One region of the Solibacillus sp. FSL K6-1523 genome, then DNA from elsewhere that is predicted to be linked to it. Evidence: riboswitches for the same ligand, from Rfam matches in the RefSeq annotation. Region 1 holds a riboswitch; each other region holds the start of a gene.

Region 1 (5,781 bases):
AAAGGATATGTGGAATATCAAAAAGTGGCAATCAATATTTATAAAAGGGGAGCTTTTCATGTCAGAAAACCAATGTTCTAAAACGCTATCTGAAGTTGATGGTATTTTCACTGCTTCAGAATTCCCTACTAATTTCGCAATCATCTCACTCGCTCGCCTCCATCGCGCAACAGCAACTGATCTATTACGAAAGGTTGGGTTATTTCCAGGACAAGAAATGATGCTAATGCAGCTTTGGAAAGAGGATAATCAATCACAAAATGCACTTTGTAAATCATTAGGGATTAATCATTCAACCGTTGCAAAGTCCGTACGACGATTAGAAGATGTTGGCCTTGTAACGATGAAACGTTCAGATTTGGATAAACGCGTAACACTCGTTTCCCTTACGCAAGCAGGTATGGATATAAAAGAGGAAGTTCTAAATGTTTGGAGAACGGTTGAACAAGTCTTCACTGAAAATCTTACAGAAGATGAAAAAACTTTATTTTTGGATTTAATGAAAAAGATTTTGAATAAAGGTTAAATATTTACAATATTAATTAATTTTGTAGGAGGAAATCTGAAAGTGGATTTTCCCCTACATATTTTTTTGCACATTTCTATAACTGGTCAAGGTTACATCCATATTTAGCACAATAATGGATGGTCCTTAGTAAAGAAACCGTGGTAAGATTATGGAAATGTTTTCAAATAGGAATGGGGGGAGTTCAATGGAATGGTTAATCCTGCTTGTCGTTTTAATTTGGTTTATATTATTTATACGCAAAAAACGCGCATTTACATTTAGTTTAGCTCCACAAGTATTAGATATAAAATCAATTAAAGGATTAAAAAAGCTCAGTGTCGACTTGGAGCAATCCCTTAATAAAGGTTATATGGAAAATGTAGCGGATCGGGTAAGTAGACAAAATAAGTTAAAGGGAAATGAGTACGGCTGGCGTCTTCTGGATTTGAAACGTTATTTTATTTTGACTTCTCTTTTAAAAGAATCGCCAATGTTTAGTGAGAAAGTCGATGAATTATGGCATGAGATGCTTATGTTTACCCGTGAGTATGAGGACTTTTCAAAAAATTATTTAGGGACAACACTTCATCACAGTCCGAATGTTAATGTGGAACCAGATCCAAATTTACGTGGTTTTTTTGATTGGATATATGCGGAACTTTTCTACATAAGAAAGGAGAACATTCATCTATATAAAGGCTTTTTCAGATTCCCTGTGCCTCCCAATATTATTGATGAATTTAAAGATTTCCCGGAAAATGAATTAATAGATAAATATTTTAAGAGTGATGCCAAGAGTATGCCAGTTGTCCTTTCACTGATTGCATCCATGAAAAAAACGGCAAATAGAGTGAAAGACCATGATAAAAATGCCATACGTGCAATGATGAAGAAAGGGAAAAGTCAGCAAAAATACAACGCAATGCTCATTCCTTTCCTATCTGTTTCCTATTTTCATTATGATGAATTTTATAATTACATGAATGAAAGCAGCAACGGTTCATCAAGTTGTACGAGTTGCGGGTCTGGAAGCTCTTGTAATAGTTGCTCGTCTGGTAGTTCTTGCTCAAGCTGTGGTGGGGGTGGAGATTAATAACTTCCAATTCAACGCGAATCTACATGAGAATACTCTTTTTTATTGTTTTTTTACAGAAAGGTTAGTCAATCAACAGACGTGTTAAAATAACGTTATACCTAAATACTTATTTGCATGTGAACTTTCGTATGGTACAGTATGTTTATCAATTTAATAAGTTTGCAGGAAAAAGTGCTATAAGCATAAATTGGGAATTCGGTGTGAATCCGAAGCTATATCCGTAACTGTGAGCGCTGATAAATACTGATGAAAAGAGACTGCTAAAAAGTGGGGATATTTTCACGTGTATGATAAGCGCAAAGCCAAGACACCAAGCTTTTTCTGATCGTAACAAATACTCTTCGGATTTAAAGAGAATGTGCGGCAGGAATAATCGTAGTTTTCTATTATGATATTTATGATGCCATCCATTTCCTTGGGTGGCATTTTTTTATTGCCGTTACAAATAATTAGAACAAAAGTGAGGGACTTGCATTGAAAAAGGACATGCGTTATTCGTGCTATCCATTTATGCGTGAAAAAATTTCTTTAGTGGATTATGAAATCCGAACAGATTCATTGACGACTAGAATTGGTGCGGTCTTACCAACATTAGTAGAGGATGATAAAGGAAGGATTGTTTTAGAAGACTTGCAAATTATTCAGCCACTTGCTTATCATGTAAATGGTTCTGTACGAGGGAAAATGGCGATTACTTTAGATGATTTAAATTGGTTAAGTGAGCGCTATGATTTTTATGTCAGTCATGTTGAAGACGTGATTCAACAGTTTTTATTGCCACAGGGAATAGAAAGTGCTGTAAGGCTTCATATTTGCCGAAGTGAAGCGAAAAAGTCATACCGTGCTTTACATAAAGTGAGTGAAGAACGAGATGTACCGGAAATTTTATTTGATTTCTTAGGGCTTTTAGCGAATGTATTTTTCGTTATGGCTGTTTATATGAACAAACAACATGCTTATAATGAAATTCCGTTTATTAGTAAATCTTATCCAGTTAAAAAAAGAAAAGAGGAACACCGATGAAAATTAAAATGAAATGGGTTGCACCACTCGCAGCCGCGCTTTTACTAACAGCATGTGGAGTGGATGAAAAAACAGCGAGCCAGCCAAAAGGCGAAGTAAATCAAGAACAGCAAGGATCTAATACGAATGAATCTTATAAAGTTATTGATGATCGTGGTGTAGAAGTGACATTTGATGCTGTACCTGAAACAGTTGTGTCATTACAACCAAGCAATACTGAAATTTTATTTGAATTAGGTGTAGGAGATAAAATTATCGGTGCAACAGATTATGATAGTTACCCAGAAGCTGCCCAAAAGATTGAGCGTGTTTCAACATCTACTGTTATTAATGCAGAACGTATTGTAGAATTAAACCCGGACGTTGTAGTTGCCTATACAGTTGGTGATGAAGCACAAATTAATCAGCTAGAAGATGCTGGATTAAAAGTATTTGTTATCGAATCGGCTGCTCAATTTGAGGATGTATATTCAGATATTATTCAATTATCAGAAGTAATGGGTGTGAAGCCAACTGGTGAACAAATCGTCAAAGATATTCAAACTCAAATTAAAGAAGTACAAGATAGAACAGCTACAATCGCAACAAAGAAAAAAGTATATTACGAAATTTCACCTGCACCAGATCTTTGGACAACAGGTAATGAAACATTCCAACAAGAAATAATGGATGCAGCAGGTGTCGAAAATATTTTTGCAGATCAAAAAAGCTGGATAAGTGTTGCTGAGGAAGATGTTATCCTACGTAATCCCGAAATCATTATTACAACGACGAATTATATAGACGATCCAATCGGTGAAATTATGGGACGCGCTGGCTGGGATAAAATTAGTGCATTGACGAATAAACAAGTGTTTTTAGTTGATGGAGATATTATGTCTCGTCCAGCACCACGAATAGGTCAAGCTGTTCAAATCATGGCAGAAACAGTCTATCCAGAGCTATTTAACTAGATTCAGCGGGGGTTCAAACCCCGGCTGAATTGGGGAACAAAGGCTAAACCCGTCACGTCCTGTGACAACGCCTTTGTGATCAACTTCGTGTTGACCTAAGCCCCGGCGGATGTCACAGATTTTTAAGGGGAGTTTTTCGAGCGAGCTCGAAAAAATCTGGACGCAATTACACCTCGGCGTAATTGATATAAATCTATAATTAGAGAACAGGCTAAGAAAACGGCTTGTTCTTTTACTGCTTTAAGGGGTGAGAAATAAATGATTTTTATTACAGGTGGCGTAAGAAGTGGGAAGAGCGCCTTTGCAGAGCGGTTTGTTCAGCGATATGGACAGGACGCGCGGTATATTTATGTTGCAACAGGTGTCGCGTTTGACCGAGAAATGGAAGCGCGAATTAAACGGCATCAGCTAGACCGCGAACAGCAAGGGTTACACTGGCTAACTGTTGAAATGCAAGTGGAAATACCGGCTGCAATGAAGCAGCTTAATGCTCAGCATGTGCTATTATTTGAATGTGTCACAACATGGCTGGCCAATGTGTTGTATCATACAGAAACGCTTGATAATCGTGAGCAGCGGATTGCGGATTATATATTGGCCTTTCAAGAACAGCTACTTGCATGGCAACAGCAAGGAGTGCGGGTTGTCATTGTATCGAATGAAATATTGGATGAACCACGCTCACCATTTGATGAAGTGGAACTGTACCGAAAGCTGATCGGACAATTTCATCAATGGATTGTGACACATTGTGAATCAGCTTATGAAGTACAATACCAACTTGTACAACAATGGAAATAAGAGGTGAACAAGTTGAAAAATAGTACAATTGGATTTTTATTAGCGTGGCAATTTTTCTCGGCTATTCCCGTGAAAAAATCGTTTGAGATGAACGCAAAAACCGTTACATGGATGTATGCCTTTTTACCGATACTTGGATTACTAATGGGCGGCATATATGCGACAACGGCTTATGGATTATTTACATATAGCGATATTTCACCGTTATTATTAGCAATCATTCTCGTTGTCGGGATGATTGTAGTGACAGGTGGCTTACATTTAGACGGCTGGATTGATATGAGTGATGCTTATTTTTCATACGGAGATAAAGAAAAGCGTTTAGCCATTTTAGATGACCCGCGAACAGGTGCGTTTGGTGTCATTAGTGTCATGTGCTTACTATTATTGAAAATAGGCTTTGTTTACGAGGCGATTGTGCAAGGAAACTTAGCGATTATTCCATTTTTATTATGCATACCATTTCTTGCGCGGATTGGTGTGTTAACTGTATTTTTAACAACTGAAACGTCAAAACAAACGGGACTAGCAGCCTATTTTAAAGGGATTATTATAAAAAAGCAGCTTGCCATCAGTGTCGTGCTTTTATGTGTGGGCTACATCGTTATTTGTATTGCGCTTGCAGACTATCATATGGTGTTCCTTGTGGTGGCTCTGCTTATAGGAGTGTTCCTGTACCGCAAGTGGATTGTAAAAAACTTTGGCGGTGTGAGTGGCGATTTACTCGGCGCACATTGTGAAGGGATGGAGGTATTTTTATGGCTCGTGGTGTTACTATTCATTTAATTCGACATGAAAAAACGCAAGCGAATGTAGAACGAAAATACATCGGTTGGACAGATGAACCGATTTTACAAGAAGTAACGGCACAGTTGCCCATTGCACCAACTATCATCTATGGTAGTGATTTACTGCGCTGTCAACAAACCGCCGCATGCTATTTTCCGAATGTAAATTATATTGGGATGCAGCAACTGCGGGAAAGTAATTTTGGCGATTTTGAAATGCATACATATGAGCAGTTAAAAGAGCAGTCTATTTATCGCGCTTGGATTGACGATCCTTATACAGTATCACCACCGAATGGCGAGTCATTTAAGGCATTTGAACAGCGTGTATTACAGGTATTTCAACAACTAGTCGTGCAACAAGGAGCTTATACGTTTGTTGTACACGGAGGCGTAATTCGGCTATTGCTCTCGCATTTTGGACAGCCGCAGCAATCGTTTCAAAATACGCTCGCTAAGCACCGGGTCCTTTATACATTGCACTGGGAACAGCTAGAACAATTTTTAGGAGGAACAGCATGTACGTTATTCTCGGAGGCGCCTATAACGGTAAACGAAACTATGTAGAAACTATGCTACAAAAACGAGGCAATGTTGCTGTGCATGATATTG
Region 2 (5,781 bases), 1.1 Mb from region 1:
AATGATTGAATACTATATCAAAGTTTGTAGCACATTAAAATTTCCATTGGAGTTACAAGGAGATCGTTATTTTTACAAGCTCGGGGACTGGATTGATCAGCAGGAGCGAATTGATAAACAAGCGCCACGGGATAATTTGTCGATTAAAAAAGATCTTGTAACAAGTATTGCAAATAATCCAATATTTAATGCACTACAAGACAATACGCAATTTAAAATAATGATGACGAATTTACAACATCATTTACAACTAGAGGAGGAATTATAGTGGAAGAATTAGCGAATATAAATTGGGCGCTTATTGCCCCTTTAATTATTTTGCAATTTATTTTGGCACTTGTTGTGATTGTTGATATTGCACGTAACGGCGCAACGAATGGACCGAAATGGTTATGGGTAGTCGTTGCATTATTTGTTTCAACAATTGGACCGATTTTGTACTTTATTTTCGGACGTAAAAGCCAATGACATGTATTCAAGTAGCGCAATTAACCAAACAATATGGTGAACAAAAAGTTGTCGATCACGTGTCGTTTACATTGGAAGAACATACAGCAACCGCTCTCATTGGTCCAAATGGTGCGGGGAAAACGACCACATTATCAATGCTAACAGGCTTGTTACAACCAACAAGTGGTCAAATTCTAATGCCAGGTGTTAAAGATATTCGAAGTGCAATCGGCTTTTTGCCGCAGTATCCGCAATTTTTTTCTTGGCTAACGGCATTTGAATTTTTGGAAATGACCGCAAATTTAAGTGGTGTGGAAAAAAGAAAAGTAAAAAAAGAAGCACAAAAAATATTAGAATTCGTCGGTCTTGGAGCGGCGATGCACAAAAAAGTAGCAACGTTTTCAGGTGGGATGAAGCAACGTTTAGGTATCGCACAAGCTATTATTCATCAACCGAAATTATTATTGCTAGATGAGCCGGTATCAGCGCTTGACCCTGTTGGGCGTAGAGAAATTATGAACTTACTGAAAGAAATTCAACAGCAAACGACGATTTTATATTCGACGCATATTTTAAATGACGCGGAGGAAATGACCGATCAAGTGCTCTTTTTACGAAAAGGTCAACTTGTCGAGCAAGGATCCCTTCATCAAGTGTGTACAAAATTTGATGAGCCGCGCTATAAAATCCAGTTTGCATCAAATGAAGAAGCAAGACAGTTTGCGAGTCAATCAGAGCTTGTAGCAAAAGCAGAACAAAATATTGCTTATGTTGAAATCCGAGAAGAAAAACCATCGATGCAACAGTTACTTTATCGTTTAGCGAAATCCCCGTATCACGTTGTAAAAGTGGAGCGGGAAACAGCGAGCTTGGAAGAAATCTTCATGAAGGTGGCGGGAACTAATGGGTCAATTTAACACGTTGTTAGTAAAAGAATGGCGGGAAAGCTGGCGTAGTTTTAAATTTATATGGATTCCGATTGTCTTTGTTCTACTCGGTGTAAGTGATCCAATCCTCAATTATTTCATGGAGGATATTTTGAATGCAGTTGGTAATATGCCTGAAGGATTTGCGATGATGATGCCAGAACTTCATGCGATGGATTTACTGGCGGCTTCAACGGGACAGTTTCAATCTATTGGATTAATCGTACTAATTGCTTCCTATATAGGTACGTTTAGCAAGGAACGCCAAAGCGGCACAGCCACATTATTGTATGTGCGTCCGATTTCCTTTACCGCAATGTTTTTGAGCAAATGGATTGTGGCGAGCAGCGTAGCAATTATTAGTGCAACAGCTGGCTATGCGGGAAGTGTGTATTATACGGTACTTTTATATGGCAAAGTAGATCCTACTCGCTTTATGGCGATGCTTGGAACGTATTGTATATGGCTCCTATTTGTCATGGCGGTTACAGTGGCAATGAGTGCAGCATTCAAAACACCGGTTGCTACGACGATTGCAATTTTTTTGATCTTGATTGGTTCAGTTGTAGACTCCATCATTGGTGGTTTTTGGACGGTTACTCCGTATAAATTGTCGACATATGGATTGCGACTTATTGATGAATCTGTCACGATGTCAATATTTTGGAGTACATTTACAATGACGGTTTCATTAATGTTTGTCTTTGTTATTATAGGAATTTACTTTAGTAAGAAGCGAGCAAGTACGGTGAAGGTTTAGCTTTTTATAAAGATGAAATTGCTAAGATAATTATTAAATAGTTGTAATATTTCATTTATATGGTATTGTAAAGTCATAATTTAATAAACTATTAAATGAGTGCTTATATTTTGAGAATAATAGGGAAATTAGTGAAAATCTAATGCAGCCCCCGCTACTGTAATAACGGATGAAATCACGAATATCACTGTCTGATGAGGATGGGAAGATGTGAGAGTAAAGTGAAGTTTAAGCCAGGAAACCTGCTTGTTTAATTCGATTACTTACTTTTCGGTGGGAGAAGTGTAGATGAGAACTCAAATATAGCAGGTCGTAGTAGATTCTATTTTTTGAAAATACGATTTTTTATATAAATTTTCAGATACCCAAACTTCTTTTGTAAAAGAAGTTTGGGTATCTTTTTTTATTGGAGGGGAACGTTTTGGGTAAAGGGAAGATTTTTGTAGTTGGGTTTGGTCCTGGAGATCGAGAACATATTACAAAAAGAGCCGTAGATGCATTACAGCAAAGTAATCATATTATGGGTTATAAAACGTATGTAGATTTAATTCGCCATTTAGTAACAGCACAAACAATTGTCAGTACAGGTATGACCGAAGAAGTATCACGAGCGCAAGATGCTGTTAAACAGGCAGAGGCAGGAAATATCGTTGCAGTCATTTCGAGTGGTGATGCGGGCGTATACGGCATGGCTGGTTTAGTGTATGAGGTTTTAATTGAAAAAGGTTGGACTGAGGCAACAGGTATTGAAGTAGAAGTTGTGCCAGGAATTTCAGCGATTAATTCATGTGCGAGCTTACTTGGTGCACCGGTAATGCATGACTCTTGTACGATCAGTTTGAGTGACCACTTAACGCCTTGGACAGTCATTGAAAAGCGTATTGAAGCTGCAGCAATGGCGGATTTTGTCATCGCATTCTACAATCCAAAATCAGGACGGAGAACACGTCAAATTGTAGAAGCACAGCGTATTTTGCTGAAGTATCGTTCACCTGATACACCAGTAGGATTAGTGAAGAGTGCTTATCGAGAAAGCCAAAATATCGTATTAACAAATTTAGCGGAAATGTTAGACCATGATATTGGTATGTTAACGACTGTTGTAGTTGGGAACTCCTCCACATTCTTTTACGATAATAAAATTATTACACCACGTGGCTATCAAAGAAAGTATACGCTCGGTGATGAAAAACAAGTTTGGAAACCGCATCAACGCTTGAAAAAAGAAGCAGAACCATGGGCGCTTGATCAAGAAACAGGAGAAGCAAAATCGGGCTATGAAAAGATTGAGGCAATTAAAGCAGGGCCAAACCTTAAAATAGAGCCTTTGAAAGAAGTGAGTGTAACTACTGTAGAACCAGCGCCGGTAGTGCCAGCAGAATTTCAACAACTTCCGGAGAAAAAGTCAGCACTTGAGATGGCAAGAATGGCATTAGCTTGTATATCAAACGAACCTGTGAAGACGGACTTTTTAGTACAGCAAGCAATCGAATCGATTTTTGAATTTGCCGTTTCACCAGGTGTTGCAAATAAAATCATTACACCACAGCAAATGAAGGTACTTGCTGAAGTAGTAGGAGAAGAGGGAACTCTTGAATATACACCAGATCATCGTTTCCATGTAAAGATTCCTACTGAAGCACCGGAAAAAGTCGTTGGATTATTACGTGAAACAGGGTTGTACGTGCTGCCTATGGGAGATGTCTTAAACATAAAGGCATGTGATTTTTGCTATGGAGAGAAGGCAGATTCGATTCCATATGCGGAGGAAATTATGGATACGCTTGGCGGTTTGAAGCTACCAAAGGAATTGCATGTTGGTTTTAATGGCTGTGGAATGGCTTGCTATCGCCCAATTTTCGATGATATTGGCATTGTCTATCGTAAAAAGAAATTCGATCTTTTTATTGGCGCCAAGCCAGTTGGTCGAACGGCACACGCTGCACAACCAGTCGCAGAAGGATTAGAGCCAGATGAACTGATTCCATTATTAACGAAGATCGTTGAGGAATATAAAGAACATGCACATCCAAATGAGCGCTTCTTTAAATACTTTAAGCGCGTAAAGAAAGTTGCCCATTTCACGTACCAAGATATGAGCTGCAAAATCAAAGTAGAAGAAGCACCATGTGGCGATTAGGAGGGGTGACATGATTTTATTTTTAGCAGGGACGAGCGATGCACGTGAATTGGCCATTGAGCTACAAAACAAGGGGCATTTATTATTAGCAACCGTCGTGACAGATTCAGCAGCAAATAGCTTGAAGGAAGCGGGCATTGCCTATCAAGTAGGGCGCCTTTCAATCGAACAGATGACGGCGATCATTGATGAAAAGGGTGTGACAACGGTTATTGATGCAAGCCACCCTTATGCAGAGGAAGCTTCAAAAACAGCGATGGCCGCAGCAGAGCAATGCAAGGTGCCTTATATTCGTTACGAACGTCCGCAGCAACAGTATATGCATCCACTAATAACTGAAGTGGAAACATATGAAGAAGCGGCACTTATTGCGCGTGAGCATAAAGGAACTGTGATGTTGACAACAGGTAGCAAAACACTTGCGACATTCACGAAGCACTTGCTCATTGACTCCATCCGTCTAGTTTGTCGCATGTTACCGAACAAAGAAAACATGGAGAAATGCGATTTGTTAGGCTTGAAGCAGCGTGACATTATCGCGATTCAAGGTCCATTTTCAAAAGAGTTAAATACAGCATTGTACCGTCAATATGACACAACACTCGTTATTACAAAAGAAAGTGGAAAAGTCGGTGCTGTTGATGAAAAAGTGGATGCTGCATTGGAATTAAACATTCCTGTAATTTTAATTAAACGACCTAAAATCACTTACATTAATCAATGTTCTACATTTGAAGAGATCATTGAAAAACTAGGAGGAATTTAAAATGGCAAATATGAACTTTAATATGGATTTCGTACCTTTAACGGTAGACCCAGACAAAATTTACGATTACAGCTTTGCAATGATTAAAGAAGAGATGGGCGAGCACAACTTTACAGACGAGCAGTGGTTAGTAGTAAGACGTGTTATTCACGCATCAGCAGACTTTGAATTAGGGCGCAGTATGATTTTTACAGAAGATGCGATTGAGGCAGGTATTCAATCGATTTTAGCTGGTCGTCATGTAGTTGCTGATGTACAGATGATTGAAAGTGGATCTGGGCGCAAACGATTCCAAAAGCATGGTGGAGATTTACACTGTTATATCGCGGATGAAGATGTTTCAAAAGAAGCGAAAGCAATTGGGACGACGCGCGCGATTATTTCCATGCAAAAAGCAACGAAATTACAAGAAGGCGGCATTTATGCGATTGGTAACGCCCCAACTGCACTTTTAGAGTTAATTCGTTTAATTAAAGAAGGGTTAGCAAAACCAGATTTAATTATCGGCATGCCAGTAGGGTTTGTATCGGCAGCAGAATCAAAAGCCGAGTTAGCAATATTAGAAGGTATTCCATTCATTACAAATGAAGGACGTAAAGGTGGCAGTACAGTGACTGTAGCAGCATTGAATGCGATCTCGATTATGGCTGATGAGCGAGCAAAGCAAACGAAATAAAAAAGACCCGTCACAAATGCGTCATGGTTACACAACAGGTGCGTGTGCTACAGCAATGACTAA
Region 3 (5,781 bases), 750 kb from region 1:
GCATGTAGTTGAGGGAGTACCGCCATTTTTTTTGCTAACTGTTTCACAGAATAACTTTCAATTGCTTGCCCATCTATGATGATTTGCCCGTCTTGCGGTTTAAGTACACCACTAATAATTTTTAATAGTGTCGATTTGCCGCTACCATTCGGTCCAAGTATTCCAAGAATTTTTCCCTTACCTACTTGAAATGACATGTTTTTGACAATTGGGTTTGCATGATAGCCACCTGAAATATTTTGAACCTTTAGCATCATGCTCCCCCCTTTCTACGCTGTTTAAAGAAAATATAAGCAAATACTGGTGCACCGATAAACGCTGTAATTACACCGATTGGTAGCTCAACTGGCGCAATAATTGTCCGCGATACTAAATCACAAATGACGAGTAAGCTTGCCCCGTTCAATAAGGAAATTGGGAGTAAATGTCGATGATCTGCCCCGATAATACTGCGGACCATATGCGGAATTACAAGACCAACAAAGCCAATTGTACCAGACGCTGCAACAGATGCACCTGTTAGCATCGAACCACCCGCTAAAATCATAAATTTACTACGTTTCACATTAACTCCTAAATATTGCGCACGTTCTTCACCATAAATCATCGCATTTAATTCGCGGCGTTGTAACCAAATAATAACGGTTCCGATAATCGCGAATGGCAAAATCATTTTCACATACGGCCAACCGCGCATTGAAACACTGCCTAAAAGCCAACCGATAATTTCTCGCAACTCTTCTCCTGTTAAGGCGACCATTAACGAAATGCAAGAACCTAAAAAGGAACTAAAAATAACACCTGTTAAAATAAGTGTTTCCATTTTCAGTGTACGGTCTACGATTCGCGCAAAGCTTAATACTGCAATCATCGTTAGTAGCGCACCAATCATACTAAATACAGGTAATGTAAAGGTTCCCAATAATGGAATCGAGATACCTAGGAAAATCGTCATCACAGCACCAACCGAGGCACCTGAAGAAATTCCTAATGTATACGGATCTGCCAGTGGATTTTTAAGCAACCCTTGAAAAGCTGCACCTGCAATCGCTAAAGAAGCTCCGATAATTGCTGCTAAAATGACACGGGGCATTCTGATTTTCCATAAAATACTGTGGGCAACGGGATCAGTCGCCTTGTCCCATAATGTTGCAATCGGAATATTAACCGAGCCAATTGACACACCGAGCCATACGCTTAATAGCAGCAAAACGATTGATACTAAATAAGCGAATGTATATTTTTTATTCACCGAAAACCTCTGGATACATTGTTTGTGCAATTGATTGAATACCTTCTACAATACGAGGTCCTTGACGACTTGTTGTATCCGCATCAATTAAATGAACATTTCCAGATTTCACTGCATCCATTTCTGCATAAGCTGGATTTGATAAAATTGCCTCAATATCGTCTTCGTATGTTACTAAAATCACTTCTGGATTGTCACTTACAAATTGCTCTGCGCTATATTGTAGCCAACCTGGTTGTGTCACACTATTTTTAACACCTACCGTATGAAGCATTTCATTAATAAATGTTCCTGTGCCAACCGCGTATAAATCGGGGTTCGTACCTACAACAATAAATGCCGATTTCCCATCTAAACCAACTGCCTTAGTTGTCATTTCTTCAATATCTTTTTGCATAGTAGCAACCATCTCATCTGCTTGTGCTACCTTGCCTGTTAGTTGCCCAATTTGCTTCATCGTTTCATATGTTTCTTCAAAATTCACCGTATTTTTTACGACAAAAACAGCAATGCCCATTGCTTCTAACTGTTCCATGCCCTTTTCAAAATTGTACATGCCTGATTCATGCGCAAATACGATGTCTGGTTTAAGTGATGCGATTAGCTCTAAATTAAATTCCATGCCGCCTACTTTTTCCTTTGTCGTTGCTTGTTCTGGGAAAGTATCGTTATCTGAAACGCCGACAATTTCTTCATTTAACCCTAAGCCAAATAAAATTTCAGTATTTGAAGGGGCAAGAGAAATAATACGTTCGGGTTGTTTTTCTAATGCTATCTCTCTTCCTAGTGAATCCGTTACCGTTACAGGGAATTGTGCAGCTGCACTATCCTTACCTTTTGCTGTTTTGTTTTGTTCTGTATCATTTGTTGTAGGCTTAGAATCCCCTGTGCCACAACCTACTAGTACGAGCATCGCCATTAAAAAGAGCATTGCTAAACTTTGTATTTTCTTCATTTTATTTTCCTCCTAAATTTTACGTAGCCTATCTAGAACCGTTTTTTCAACCAAAAGAAAGAAGCCTCCAACTTGGGAGACTTCCATTGATGTATGCAAATAATTTCGAATCGATAATTATAAGCCACTCCCGATCCTCGCAGGTTTACTGTTGGCAATGTAGAGGCAGGTCTCCTGGCTCATGCATGAATACTTGTTGATACCTTCCCAAATTTCTTCAGTGGCTTTTTTCAACAAACTCGCATTTACAGTGGCGGGACCGCATCGGACTGAAACCGATTTCCCTTTTAATCCTTATTCATTAATTTGAAAAACTAATTTTTTAAGAACCTTCACATTTCTTATTTAATTGATAGGTTATTCTATTATAGCGGAAGAATGAATGTTTGTATGTAGATAAGAGGGAGTTTTCAGAAACTTCATCACTATTCATTAAATATATAAGTTGAACCTATTTATATAAAATTAATATAAACTTTTTATTTGCCTGACCCGTCAAATAGGTAGAACGTATTTGCGACATGTTGAAAATTAGAAAAAGTGAATATTTTATTATTACAAAACATCGAGAGGTCCACTATCGCTTTGCACTTCAAATAGCAAACACATTCAAATGTCTACTAGTTTCATATAATATACGGAAAAACGAACGTACATAAACACTCAAATTTACAGCAGGAGGATTTAACAATCATGAGAGCACCACAAAATGAGTATGACAAAAGAAGAAAAAAAAGAAGATCACGAATTGTAATGACGATACTGGTTATGCTAATCCCTATTTTTTTTGCTGGTTTTATTGTAGGAAAATCGTATGCTATTAATGAAAAAAGTAGTAAGCAAGATATGACCGAAAAAGTAGAGCCTTCGATTAACCAAGGTAAAGAACAAACTAATCTAAAGGAAGAATCTTTAGAACACTCAAATTCTGAAGTTAACAACAACACCCAACAAGATTCTACAGAGGAGGTAGAAGCCCCAATCAGCCAAGATAAGGAACAAGCAAGTACAGAAGAAATATCTTTAGATAAAGTGGTCTACCTAACATTTGATGATGGTCCTAGCATATTAACAGGCCAATTTCTAGATGTCTTATACGAGCAAAATGTGAAAGTAACCTTTTTCATGCAAGGAAGTAACCTGAAAAAGAAGCATCTCCAGGAAAGTGTAAAACGGGCAACAACAGAAGGACATTATATCGGTGCCCATAGCATGACGCATGAATCCAAAACATTATACAAGGATAATCAGTTTGTACCCGAGATGAACGAAGCGTTAGCACTAATTCATGAGATTACTGGTACAAACCCCCGTTTAGTTCGCCCTCCTTATGGTTCCGCACCAGGGTTGAAAAGTGAACAGATTCGCAATCAAATCGTAGACGCAAACATTAAAGTTTGGGATTGGACAATTGATTCCAATGACTGGTCGTTAAAAGATAATCCATCCCAAATTATAGAGAATATTAAAAGTGGCACAAAAGCTGATAGAGAAGTTGTGCTAATGCACGAAAAACCACAAACTTTGGCGGCACTTCCAGAGATTATTGCATTTTACAGAGAACAGGGGTATAAGTTTGCCGTATACGAAGAAGCTAATCATTTCGCCCTTAACTTTCAGAAGGATGCACGTCTGTAATCTCCTTAATATGGCCTCTACATGGATACACCTGATTATTCAAATATTAGGTTGATCAATAAAGAGGCCGATATGTTATGAATGACATCGCAAGTAAAAATTCACCCATTCCGACCTTTATATATGATACGTATAATCATCCGGCAACACGCGCTGAAGAAAACGTTTTGTCCTCTCTTCTTTTGGTTGGACAAAAATTTCATGTGGCGTGCCTTCCTCTACAATATTTCCCCCATCCATAAAGATAACCCGGTTTGCTACATCGCGTGCGAATGACATTTCATGCGTTACAACAAGCATTGTCGTCCCTTCCTTGGCTATCTCCCTCATAACGGTTAACACCTCTCCAACAAGCTCTGGATCTAATGCTGACGTAGGTTCATCAAATAAAATAATATCTGGATTCAAAGCGACCGCGCGCGCAATTCCAACCCGCTGCTGTTGCCCACCCGAAAGCTGACTTGGATAAGCATCGTATTTTTCAGATAAACCGACCCGGTCCAGTGCTTCACGCGAAGTTTTTAATGCTTCTTCCTTTTTCATACCACGCCCGATATGGAGCCCTTCTGCCACATTTTCAAGTGCGGTTTTATTCGCAAATAAATTATAGTTTTGAAAAACAAAAGCCGTTTTTTTGCGAATCGCTAAAATGTCCTTTTTCGATGCATTATGCAAATCCACTTGAATCGTATCAAAGCTTGCTGTGCCTTCATCTGCACGTTCTAAAAAGTTAATGCAACGGAGAAGTGTCGTTTTGCCAGAGCCACTCGGACCTAAAATAACGACGACATCCCCTTTATCAATCGTTAAATCCACACCTTTTAAAATCTCATTCTTGCCGAATGTTTTATGGATATTTTTAATTTCTAACACACCGCGCCCCCCTTAAATAAAAGCCGACTTATACCGACTTAATCTCTTTTCATACCATTTAAATAAATACTCCACAGCGATACAAATGAGTAAATACACAATGAAAATATCAAGATATGCTTCTAAATAGTTGTAGCCGAAATTGGCTTCAACTTTTGCTTTTAACGTAATTTCTTGCAGAGAAATGGCATATCCTAGTGATGTTGCTTTTATTAAATTAATCGTTGCTGTACATAAATTTGGCATCGCTGCAACTAAAGCTTGCGGGATAATAATACGTCTATATGCTTGTGTTGTCGTCAATCCAACTGAATGTGCCGCCTCAATTTGCCCTTTCGATACGGTTTGTAATGCCGAGCGAAAAACTTCGATTAATACAGCCGTCGTGTTAAATGAAAATATAATAAACGCATACCAAAGTGGGTTAATTTCATAGATTGGGTAATCAATCTGATATTTCTCAAACAGCCCATTTAGCAGTAGTGGAATCGTTGCATACAGGACAAAAATTTGAATAATAATGGGTGTACCACGGACGAATGAAATATATAATTTCGCAAATGAATTGAGTACTGGTATTTCATAAATGCGGGACAATGCGAGTAAAAATCCAAAAGGAACTGCAACTATTAATGAAATAATGGTGACAAGAAGCGCCACTGGAACACCGCTTAATGCTATAAAAAATGTATTAATTAAAAATTGCCAATCAATGAATCCCATAAAGCGTCCCTCCTATGTCGCCCGAATCGGTTGCTTCCCTTTTCGAAATACTTTTTCAAGCAATCCAAATACCTTTTCAATCGCCATCGCCAGTAACCAATAAATAACCGCAAGTGCGATGAAAATTTCTAATGTATGTGTCCCGTAATTGTTTGCAATAATTAAATTCGCCTTCCCTACAATGTCGATAAAACCAATCGTATAGGCGAGTGCTCCCTCTTGTAAAACCGAGATAAAGCCATTTCCGAAATTCGGTAAGGCAATGACCAAAGCTTGTGGTAAAATAATGCGTCGGTACGCTTGAATTGGTGTTAGGCCAACACTTACAGCTGCCTCAAAT
Region 4 (5,781 bases), 1.1 Mb from region 1:
GTCTAAAAGGTGGAGATCCATTTGTATTTGGACGTGGTGCAGAGGAAGCAGCCGTTTTACGCGAGGCTAATATTGACTATGAAATTGTACCAGGTATTACAGCAGGCATTGCAGCGCCGGCTTATGCAGGAATTCCTGTAACCCATCGTGATCATGCGACAAGTTTTGCTATTGTGACTGGCCACGGACGTGCAGAAAAAGGCAATGATTTTTTAAATTGGGGCGCGCTTAGCCATATTGATACGGTCGCTTTCTATATGAGCGTTGGCAATATTGAGCATATTACAGCACGTTTAATCGAACATGGAAAACGAAGCGAAACACCAGTTGCAGTGATTGAATGGGGCACTACAGATAAACAACGCACAATTATCGGCACATTAGAAACCATTGCCAAACAAATTGAGCAGGAAGTCATTCAAAATCCAGCGATGATTTTAGTTGGGGATGTTGTCAACGTACGTGAGGATATAAAGTGGTTCATTGAAAAGGAGCATCAAACATGTTAAATGCACTAAAAAAGCGTCGTGCAATTCGTCAATTTGAAGCACGTGAAGTAGAAAGAGAAAAAATTGAACAATTATTAGAAGCCGCTACATATGCACCGAATGATCGCATGCGTGAGCCATGGCATTTTTATGTGATGCAAGGCGCTAGTAAACAAGGTTATGAGCAAGTCGCACTAAATTTTCTAGAAAAGCGTTTTCCAACAAAGCCTAATTTAGTTGAAAGTTCGATGGAAGCCATTACAAAAACGCCATTAATTATAGCGGTGACTTCAGCCATTGTAGAAGGGGATGAAGGGGCAACGAAAGATAATGTCTTTGCGGTAAGTAGTGCAATTATGTCGATGTGGCTCATGGCGGAACAATTAGGGCTAGGCATGGTTTGGCGTACACGAGGCGTTGGTTTAGTACATGATACAGCGCTTCATGCTTATATTGGTGCAAGTGGGCAAGAACAGTTAGTAGGTACGTTATGTATTGGTTATCCAGCTGAATCTCCGGCGACAGAGAAAAAGCGTACAGCATTTGCTGAAAAAACAACTTGGTTATAAAAGGATAAGGGGGGATTGACGATGGCGAGACAAGGGATGTTACTTGTTTATACAGGGGATGGCAAAGGAAAAACAACAGCTTCACTTGGTGTCACGTTACGTGCAATTGGACGAGGCATGAAGGTGAAATATTTTCAATTTATTAAATCTCCTGAGCGTACGTATGGTGAACAAATTGCTTTACGCAAATTAGGGGTAGAAACGGTTCAACTTGGGATTGGGTTTACATGGACAAAAACACCTGAAGAGCACCGAGGGGCTTTAAAATTGGCATGGGCACAAGTCAAAGAAGTGTTACGAGATGATTCGATTGATTTATTAGTGCTTGACGAACTGAATAATGCATTGGCGATTACACGCTTTCCAGTTGACGATGTTTTACCACTTGAAGAGGTATTAGAAGCCATTCAAAATCGTCCGAAAACGATGCATTTAGTTGTGACAGGACGTTCGGCTCATCCATCACTTATTGCCATGGCAGATTTAGTTTCGACAATCGATGCGACAAAGCATTATTACGAGGAGCAAGATGTTAAAGCAATGAAAGGTCTTGAATTTTAATGAAAGCAATTATGATTCAAGGGACGTCCTCAGATGTTGGAAAAAGTGTCATTTGCACAGCACTTTGCCGGATTTTTGCGAATGATGGATTTCGCGTAGCACCGTTCAAATCACAAAATATGGCATTGAATTCATACATTACAAAAAGTGGTGGTGAAATTGGTCGTGCCCAAGGTGTACAAGCAGAAGCCGCTAAAATTGACGCGACAACAGATATGAATCCAATCCTCCTAAAACCAAAAGGGGAAATGATATCTGAAGTGATTTTACATGGAAAACATTTAGCGAATATGGATGCTTTGACATACCGAGAAACATTTGTAGAGGATGTTATGCCAGAAATACGGAAATCACTTGGGCGTCTAAGCGAACAGTTTGAAATTTTAGTATTGGAAGGTGCGGGCAGTCCAGCGGAGATCAATTTGAAAGCACGTGATATTGCGAATATGCGTATGGCACACGAAACCGATGCAAGTGTCATTTTAGTTGCGGATATTGAACGTGGTGGTGTGTTTGCCTCAATCGTTGGTACGTTAGCACTTTTGGATGATGAAGAACGCGCTCGGGTAAAAGGTGTCATTATTAATAAATTCCGAGGGATGAAGGAATTATTGGATAGTGGTGTGGAATGGCTTGAAAACTATACGGGAATTCCTGTTTTAGGTGTTATTCCATATGTGGATGTACAAATTGAAGCGGAGGATTCGATGGCACTATCGAGCTTACGATTAAAAAAACCACAGCAACAAGAATTTGCAATTGATGTTGCGATTATTCGCTTACCTTGTATTTCAAACTTTACAGATGTTGACCCATTATTTGAGGAACCAGGAGTGGGACCTCGGTTTGTGTCTTCATTAAAAGATTTAAAGCAGCCAGATGTCATTATTTTGCCAGGCACTAAAAATACGGTAGAAGATTTTTTGTGGCTACAAGAAAATGGCTTAGCACAAGGCATTTTGAAGCATGCACAAAAAGGTGGAAAAGTCGTAGGTATTTGTGGAGGCTACCAAATGCTTGGAGAAGTCATTCGCGATGAGTCTGCGATTGAAGGAAGTGGTGGCACGTACTTATCACTCGGGCTATTACCAATTGAGACGCATTTTGTAACAGAAAAACAAACCGTACAAGTACATGGCCAAACTGTAACAGGTCACGATGTGAAGGGTTATGAAATCCATTTAGGTCGCAGTGTGGCAACGAAGAAAATGACACCGTTTATTACTTTTGATGATGGTCGACAAGATGGTGTTTATACGGAACAAATTATCGGTACATATGTGCATGGTATCTTCCAAAATCGTCATTTTACACGCGACTATTTCAACCTTATACGCAATGAAAAAAATCTGGAATTAGTTGCTGGGGATGTTGTATCAGATGAGGATCGTCGTGAACAGGCGTATGAACTTTTGGATGAACATGTGCGCCAGCATTTAGATATGAAGAAAGTATACAATTTAATACATTTATCAGTGTAGAAATACGTAAAGGGAAGAGTGATGGAAAGTCACCACGGTACCCGCCACTGTGAAGCGGAGAGTTGTAGCGATACCACTGCAAAATATTTGCGGGAAGGGCTATGAACTTTAGGATGCGAAGTCAGGATACCTGCTGATAAACGGAATATTGTTCTTACGGGAGTATAAGAGCCACTATGCAATACATAATGGCATATTAACTTGCTTCAGCAGAAGTTCTCCACTTCTATTAGTGGGGGATGAATGCCAAGAATGACTTTAATTCAGTGGGAGTTCAATTCCAGGCTGAATCAAGTTAAAGCCCCCGGCGGATGTCACAGATTTTTTAGAGGAGTTTTTCGAGCAAGCTCGAAAAAAAATCTGGACGCAAATACGCCGAGGCGTATTTGATCGTATAAACAATTTGATTTATACGTTTTTTTGTATTTTATAAGAAAGGAGATGCTTGAAATGAAAGGGTCACCTTTACATATCGATTTTGAGAAGCTATGGAAAGAAGGCATGCATAATTGGCACGGTGAAATGCCTGAACGAATGATTGATGATGCATTAGAAGAAGCATTTTGGTCTCAATCGATGCAAAAAAAATCCTATCGCCAAACGGATGCCCATACGAAGCCGATTTATGAAAAAATGCGGAAACATATACCGGAAAATGCGACGTGTTTAGAAATCGGTCCGGGATGGGGAAATTACACCTTTCCATTACGAGAAGATGCTGAAAAGCTAACATTAGTAGATGGTTCAGAAAGTGTTCTTCAATATTTACAACAATATTTTGTAGAAGACGAAGGGGTGCAGTACGTCCATGCAAAATGGGAAGATGCTGAAGTAGAAAAGCATGATGTTGTCATTGGCGTCAATTGTTATTACCGGATCTATGAAATGAATGAGGCATTGTTGAAGATGAATCGCTTGGCAAAAAAGCGCGTCATTATCGGCTTAACAACAGGGCCTATTCAGCCTCATTATGTTGTACTCGATCAACAATTCGGTTATCAAATTAAATATCCAAGGCGTGATTATATTGGAATCGTCAATATGCTTTATCAGCTTGGGATTTATGCAGATTGTGAAATGCTTCCACTAGAACGTACATATCGCTATGCCTCATATGAAGCATTATATACCGCGCAAAGTAAGAAGATTTTAAATGACACGTTTCAGATCGATGATGTAAAAGCAGCACTTGCAGGTTTTATAACGGAAGAAAACGGAGAAATTATCTATCGTCATAAATTTTACGCGGCGATTATTAGTTGGGAGCCTGTGAAGCGATGAAGAACAGGAAATTTTACGTTTGGTTAGTTATGTTATTCGTTATTTTACTTTGCTCAGGAATCGGCGCGATTATGGTTGGTTCTGTAGGCATTACCCCCTCACTTATTATAGAGGTACTCATGTATAAACTTGGTATAGTACCAACTACAAACGCATCGAACGCTCAGCAAATCATTATTATGGAACTGCGTGTGCCGCGTGTCCTACTCGCGATGATTGTAGGTGCATCACTTGCAATTTGTGGTGCAGCCATTCAAGCATTAGTGAAAAACTCGATTGCAGATCCGTATATTTTAGGTGTTTCATCGGGTGCTTCTGTTGGTGCAACATCGGTTATTTTACTCGGTGCATTTAGCTTTCTCGGTGTCTATGCGCTATCATTTGCAGCTTTTTTAGGAGCAATCGCAGCTGTAAGTATCGTTTTTTTACTTGCTCGTATTGGCGGACGAACATCCATGATTCGCTTACTTCTTTCAGGTGTTGCGATTTCTATGGTACTAAGCGCGCTAACGAACTTTATGCTGATGATGTCTAAGGAGCAAGGGGGCATTCAAGCGGTCATGCATTGGATGTTAGGCAGTTTAGGCGGAGCAAAATGGAATAACATTGGAATTCCTGCTGTTGTATTCGTCATCGTTTTTACATTACTAACATTAAGCTATCGCCAATTAAATGCATTATTGCTCGGCACGGAAACAGCTGCAACATTAGGAATTAATATTGAGCGTTTTCGAATTTTTATTATTATTATTGTTTCGTTATTAACGGGTGTTGTTGTAGCGGTTAGTGGAAGTATCGGTTTTGTCGGATTAATCGTTCCTCATATCGTAAGAATGTTAGTCGGCTCAAATTACAAAGTTGTCCTACCTTTAAGTGCATTACTTGGCGCGATTTTTATCGTTTGGGCGGATATGGGCGCACGTATTGCGATTGCACCAGAAGAAATGCCAATTGGAATTATTACAGCGTTATGTGGTAGCCCATTCTTTATTTGGATGCTACGTCGTCAGCGATATGCATTTGGAGAAGGGGAATAAAATGATACAACTTCAAGACCTAGAATATTCTATAGCAGAAAAAGCAATTTTGCGTAATTTGTCCATCACAATTGAGGAAGGGAAATTCATCGGCATCATTGGACCAAATGGTAGTGGTAAAACGACGATGCTAAAAATGATTTATCGTCATTTAAAGCAAACATCGGGTAGTGTGACGCTACATGAAAAGGAAATTTGGGATATCTCCCCTAAAAAACTAGCGCAGCAAATGGCCGTTGTCAGTCAAGAATCTCCGGTGCTCTTTGATTTTACGGTGAAGGACCTCGTTATGATGGGGCGTATACCATATAAAAAATGGCTAAGCTCAGACAATGTGGAAGACTTTAAAATTGTCGAGGAGTGT

What was found. Region 1 has a riboswitch for cobalamin ahead of MHI10_RS05910 (hypothetical protein). Riboswitches for the same ligand answer to the same signal wherever they lie in the genome.
Region 2: it holds a riboswitch for cobalamin, as region 1 does, so the genes downstream of both, cobJ (precorrin-3B C(17)-methyltransferase) here and MHI10_RS05910 (hypothetical protein) in region 1, are expected to answer to the same signal.
Region 3: it holds a riboswitch for cobalamin, as region 1 does, so the genes downstream of both, MHI10_RS02585 (ABC transporter substrate-binding protein) here and MHI10_RS05910 (hypothetical protein) in region 1, are expected to answer to the same signal.
Region 4: it holds a riboswitch for cobalamin, as region 1 does, so the genes downstream of both, MHI10_RS00925 (class I SAM-dependent methyltransferase) here and MHI10_RS05910 (hypothetical protein) in region 1, are expected to answer to the same signal.

The regions. Positions count from the first base shown of each region.
Region 1 covers NZ_JBBOSU010000001.1:1,287,401-1,293,181, forward strand. Annotated here, with positions in the region: gene MHI10_RS05900 (MarR family winged helix-turn-helix transcriptional regulator) at 59-526, shown strand; gene MHI10_RS05905 (hypothetical protein) at 714-1,601, shown strand; cobalamin riboswitch at 1,757-1,938, shown strand; gene MHI10_RS05910 (hypothetical protein) at 2,079-2,627, shown strand; gene MHI10_RS05915 (ABC transporter substrate-binding protein) at 2,624-3,580, shown strand; gene MHI10_RS05920 (bifunctional adenosylcobinamide kinase/adenosylcobinamide-phosphate guanylyltransferase) at 3,839-4,381, shown strand; gene MHI10_RS05925 (adenosylcobinamide-GDP ribazoletransferase) at 4,385-5,167, shown strand; gene MHI10_RS05930 (histidine phosphatase family protein) at 5,140-5,736, shown strand; gene MHI10_RS05935 (bifunctional adenosylcobinamide kinase/adenosylcobinamide-phosphate guanylyltransferase) at 5,688-5,781, shown strand, end outside.
Region 2 covers NZ_JBBOSU010000001.1:164,859-170,639, forward strand. Annotated here, with positions in the region: gene MHI10_RS00835 (helix-turn-helix domain-containing protein) at 1-268, shown strand, start outside; gene MHI10_RS00840 (PLD nuclease N-terminal domain-containing protein) at 268-468, shown strand; gene MHI10_RS00845 (ABC transporter ATP-binding protein) at 465-1,367, shown strand; gene MHI10_RS00850 (ABC transporter permease) at 1,354-2,136, shown strand; cobalamin riboswitch at 2,217-2,400, shown strand; gene cobJ (precorrin-3B C(17)-methyltransferase) at 2,558-4,276, shown strand; gene cobK (precorrin-6A reductase) at 4,287-5,042, shown strand; gene MHI10_RS00865 (precorrin-8X methylmutase) at 5,044-5,718, shown strand; gene MHI10_RS00870 (cobalt-precorrin-5B (C(1))-methyltransferase) at 5,693-5,781, shown strand, end outside.
Region 3 covers NZ_JBBOSU010000001.1:540,162-545,942, reverse strand. Annotated here, with positions in the region: gene MHI10_RS02595 (adenosylcobinamide amidohydrolase) at 1-254, opposite strand, end outside; gene MHI10_RS02590 (FecCD family ABC transporter permease) at 254-1,252, opposite strand; gene MHI10_RS02585 (ABC transporter substrate-binding protein) at 1,245-2,207, opposite strand; cobalamin riboswitch at 2,355-2,556, opposite strand; gene MHI10_RS02580 (polysaccharide deacetylase family protein) at 2,901-3,845, shown strand; gene MHI10_RS02575 (amino acid ABC transporter ATP-binding protein) at 3,963-4,718, opposite strand; gene MHI10_RS02570 (amino acid ABC transporter permease) at 4,731-5,441, opposite strand; gene MHI10_RS02565 (amino acid ABC transporter permease) at 5,454-5,781, opposite strand, start outside.
Region 4 covers NZ_JBBOSU010000001.1:177,704-183,484, forward strand. Annotated here, with positions in the region: gene cobA (uroporphyrinogen-III C-methyltransferase) at 1-509, shown strand, start outside; gene MHI10_RS00910 (nitroreductase family protein) at 503-1,057, shown strand; gene MHI10_RS00915 (cob(I)yrinic acid a,c-diamide adenosyltransferase) at 1,079-1,618, shown strand; gene MHI10_RS00920 (cobyric acid synthase) at 1,618-3,099, shown strand; cobalamin riboswitch at 3,075-3,251, shown strand; gene MHI10_RS00925 (class I SAM-dependent methyltransferase) at 3,550-4,380, shown strand; gene MHI10_RS00930 (FecCD family ABC transporter permease) at 4,377-5,417, shown strand; gene MHI10_RS00935 (ABC transporter ATP-binding protein) at 5,419-5,781, shown strand, end outside.